One region of the Pseudomonas sp. 5.2 genome, then DNA from elsewhere that is predicted to be linked to it. Evidence: predicted binding sites of a transcription regulator. Region 1 holds the regulator's gene; the other holds the start of a gene.
The links. The regulator FliA, encoded in region 1, starts transcription of late flagellar genes. The targets are predictions, from matches to a motif close to CTAAAGTTTNNNNNNNNNNNGCCGNTAA.
Positions count from the first base shown of each region.

Region 1 (2,199 bases):
CGACCTGGGCCTGGCCAATGTCGACGTATTGCTTGGCCTGACCCCCAAACGCACCCTGGCCGACGTTATTGAAGGGCGCTGTGAGCTGCGCGATGTGATGCTGCAAGGCCCCGGCGGTGTGCGCATCGTACCGGCGGCCTCCGGCACCCAGAGCATGGTGCACCTGGCGCCGGCCCAGCACGCTGGCCTGATCCAGGCGTTCAGCGACGTCGGCGACAACCTCGACGTGCTGGTGATCGACACCGCTGCGGGTATCGGTGACTCGGTGGTCAGCTTCGTTCGCGCGGCCCAGGAAGTGCTGCTGGTAGTGTGCGACGAACCCACCTCGATCACCGACGCCTACGCACTGATCAAACTGCTCAACCGTGACTACGGCATGAACCGCTTCCGGGTGCTGGCCAACATGGCGCAGAGCCCGCAAGAAGGGCGCAACCTGTTCGCCAAGTTGACCAAGGTCACCGATCGCTTCCTTGACGTTGCCCTGCAGTACGTGGGCGCCGTGCCGTACGACGAGTGCGTGCGCAAGGCGGTGCAGAAGCAGCGCGCGGTGTACGAAGCGTTCCCGCGTTCCAAGTGTGCGTTGGCCTTCAAGGCCATTGCGCAGAAGGTCGACAGCTGGCCGTTGCCGGCCAACCCGCGCGGGCATCTGGAATTCTTCGTCGAGCGTCTGGTGCAGCCCACCAGCGCAGGACCGGTACTATGAATGCGAGCGGCTTCAAGATGTACAGCAGGGCGTCGAAAGACGCCCAGTACGAGCTGATCGAACGCTACGCCCCGCTGGTCAAGCGCATCGCCTATCACCTGTTGGCGCGGCTGCCGGCCAACGTCCAGGTCGAAGACCTGATCCAGGCCGGCATGATCGGCCTGCTGGAAGTGGCCAACAAGTATGACGCCAGCAAGGGCGCCAGCTTCGAGACCTACGCCGGCATCCGCATCCGCGGCGCCATGCTCGACGAGGTGCGCAAGGGCGATTGGGCACCGCGGTCGGTGCACCGCAATACCCGCATGGTCAGTGATGCAATGCGCGCCGTTGAAGCAAGAACCGGTCGCGACGCTAAAGATCACGAGGTTGCTGCCGAACTCCAATTGAGTCTCGATGATTACTACGGGATTTTGAACGATACCCTGGGCAGCCGGCTGTTCAGCTTCGACGACCTGTTGCAGGACGGCGAGCACGAAGGCCTGCACGAAGACGGCGCCAGTGGCCAGGTCGAACCGGCGCGGGGCCTTGAAGACGAGCGCTTCCAGGCTGCCCTGACCGATGCGATCGCCAACCTGCCAGAGCGCGAGCGGCTGGTGCTGGCGCTGTACTACGACGAAGAGCTGAACCTCAAGGAAATCGGTGAGGTGCTGGGCGTCAGCGAGTCGCGGGTAAGCCAGTTGCACAGCCAGTGCGCCGCACGTTTGCGCAGCCGTCTGGGTGAGTGGCGGGCGCGCTGAGCGCCAGCCGTTGCACTGAAGACGCTGCAGCCGTTTCACGTTGTGCCGAATTGAATGAATGCGTGCTCGGGGGCCGAGCGCGTTTGAGACTGCTTGGAGGTCTAATTGGACAAGAACATGAAAATCCTCATCGTTGACGACTTTTCGACGATGCGGCGGATCATCAAGAACCTGCTGCGTGATCTGGGCTTCACCAACACCGACGAAGCTGACGACGGCACCACTGCGTTGCCGATGCTGGAAAACGGCCACTACGACTTCCTGGTAACCGACTGGAACATGCCGGGCATGTCCGGTATCGACCTGCTGCGCAAAGTCCGCGCCAGCGAAAAGCTTAAAACCATGCCGGTACTGATGGTGACGGCCGAAGCCAAGCGCGACCAGATCATCGAAGCGGCCCAGGCCGGCGTCAATGGTTACGTGGTCAAGCCGTTCACCGCTCAGGTGCTCAAAGAAAAGATCGAGAAGATCTTCGAACGCGTCAACGGCTGAGTCACGTCAGGGGGCGCGCCATGGATTCATCACAAACGTCTTTGGGGGAGTTCGAATCGACCCTGAAGAAGCATGCCCAGGAGCTGGTCGAGAGCCTGGAACGCGGGCGCTTCGGCGAGGCGGTGCAGCTGATTCATCAGCTGAACCAGACCCGCGACCGCGGCCTGTATCAGGAAGTCGGCAAGCTGACCCGTGAGCTGCACAGTGCGATCGTCAGTTTCCAGATCGACCCGCACATGCCACAGGCCGAGGAGGTCTCGCAGATCA
Region 1 is NZ_JBYBHH010000001.1:118,846-121,044, forward strand. It holds gene fleN (flagellar synthesis regulator FleN) at 1-703, shown strand, start outside; gene fliA (RNA polymerase sigma factor FliA) at 700-1,440, shown strand; gene AC5PZ0_RS00555 (chemotaxis response regulator CheY) at 1,558-1,932, shown strand; gene AC5PZ0_RS00560 (protein phosphatase CheZ) at 1,953-2,199, shown strand, end outside.

Region 2 (2,199 bases), on a different contig from region 1:
GGGTTGATGGTCTTTTCCGGCGCCATCTCGGGCGAGCCGCCCAGGTCAATCACGTAGGGCGTGCCACTCTCGGAGAAGCCGATCGGGTCCTGGAAGTAACCGGCAATGGCGATTTTCTGCTCGGGGGTGGCTGTGGATAACAGCCACAGCACCAGGAAAAACGCCATCATCGCCGTGGCGAAGTCGGCAAAGGCGATTTTCCAGGCGCCGCCATGATGGCCGCCGCCGAAGCGCTTGACGCGCTTGATGATGATCGGCTGATTGTTTTCCATGACTCAGCGACCGCGAACCGCTTGTTCCAGCTCGGCAAAACTTGGGCGGTGTTTCGGGTAGAGCACCTTGCGCCCGAATTCCACAGCCAGGGACGGCGGCATGCCCGAGGCCGACGCGACCAGCGAGGCCTTGATCGACTCATAAAGGTTGAGCTCTTCCTTGGCATCGTGCTCCAGGCACTTGGCCAAGGGGCCGAAGAAGCCATAGGCCGCCAAGATACCGAAGAACGTACCGACCAACGCCGCACCGACGTGCATGCCGATAGCCGCCTGGTCGCCGTCGCCAAGCGAAGCCATGGTCACCACGATACCCAGTACCGCCGCAACGATACCGAAGCCGGGCATGCCGTCGGCAATGCCGGTCACCGCGTGGGAGGGGTGTTCGAGCTCTTCCTTCATGCTCAGCAGCTCCATGTCGAACAAGCCTTCGAGCTCGTGCGGGGCCATGTTGCCGGTGGACATGATGCGCAAGTAGTCACAGACGAACGCCGTCATGCGCTCATCCGCCAGCACGGTGGGGTACTTGGCGAAGATCGGGCTGGCTGCGGCGTCCTCGATATCACTCTCGATGGCCATCATGCCTTCACGACGGCTCTTGTTGAGGATCTCGTACACTAGGCCCAGCACTTCCAGGTAGAAGGCATGGGAGAAGCGCGAGCCGAACATCTTCATCGACTTCTTGATGACGTGCATGGTCATGTGGCCAGGGTTGGCCTGCAAGAATGCACCGAAGGCCGCACCGCCGATGATCAGTACTTCGAACGGCTGGATCAGCGCCGCAATCTTGCCGTGGGAGAGCACGTATCCGCCGAGCACGCTCGCGAATACGACGATGATGCCGATAATTTTAGCCATAGGTTCAAAGCACTTGCTGTCGTGGTCGGGGTATGAGACTGGGAGCTTTAAAACTCTTCTTCTACTTATCGGCAGAACTGCGCCAGACTATAGCCACTCAAAGCGAAAAGCCAGTTCGGACTGATGTCAAAATGCCAATTGAAACCAAGGTGCCCGCTCAGCCGCCGCGTACGTTAGAGGCTTGGGTAAAGCTGCTGGAGAGTGTCCGCATCCCCGTGCCGAAGCACAGTCACGACCGGGTAATCGCTGCCATCAATGACAGCCGCCGCTCGCTGCGCGACATCGCCGAACTGATGCAGGACAGCCCGGCATTGGTGCTTTCCGTGCTGCGTGAGGCCAATCACCCGACCAACGCCAGCCAGGCCGAGCCTGCCGAGAGCCTGGAAATCGCCCTTAACCGGCTGGGCCTTGCCCGCACCGAGCAGTTGCTCAAGCGCCTGCCCTCCGTGCCCGTCGAAGAAATCCCGCCAGTGCTCAGCCAATTCCAGCTGATCAGCCAGCACGCTTCGCAGCAGGCCAGCGGCCTGTTCGCCAGCCGCCTGGCACGGCTGTGGCAGGAAATTCACTGGGGCAGCCTGCTGTTCCTGTCACCCCTGTGGCCGCTGGCACTGGCCTACCCCAAGCTGCTCGACACCTGGGAGCTGCGGGTTATCCACAAGGGCGAGGACGCCGCCCAGGTAGAAGAAGAGCTGTTTGGCGTGCGCATCATGGCGCTGTGCCGGACCATGGCGGAGTACTGGCGCCTGCCGCAGTGGGTAACCCAGGGTTACCGCTTACTGCTGGAAGAACGCGAACAACTGGCCCAGGTGCTGAGCATCGCCCGCGACGAAGACCTGCTCAGCCAGCAACACCGCATGGATGCCGAGCCGGGCCTGCGCCGCTGGTTCAACCAGCCGGCCAACACCGTGCTGCTGGCCAACAACCTTGCGCTGGCGGCGCAGGTGGGCTGGGACAACCCGCACCTGCTGCGCTGGCAGCTGCTGACTGCGCTCTACCTGCAAACCTCGCTGGAAGACGTGCAGCAGCAAGTGCACCAGCAGGCCGCGGCCAGCGCCCGCCGCCACGCCAGGCA
Region 2 is NZ_JBYBHH010000012.1:173,455-175,653, forward strand. It holds gene motB (flagellar motor protein MotB) at 1-272, opposite strand, end outside; gene motA (flagellar motor stator protein MotA) at 276-1,127, opposite strand; gene AC5PZ0_RS19115 (HDOD domain-containing protein) at 1,259-2,199, shown strand, end outside.
Region 2: a site for FliA is predicted at 1,193-1,220, ahead of motA (flagellar motor stator protein MotA). Genes of this name have one in related genera too.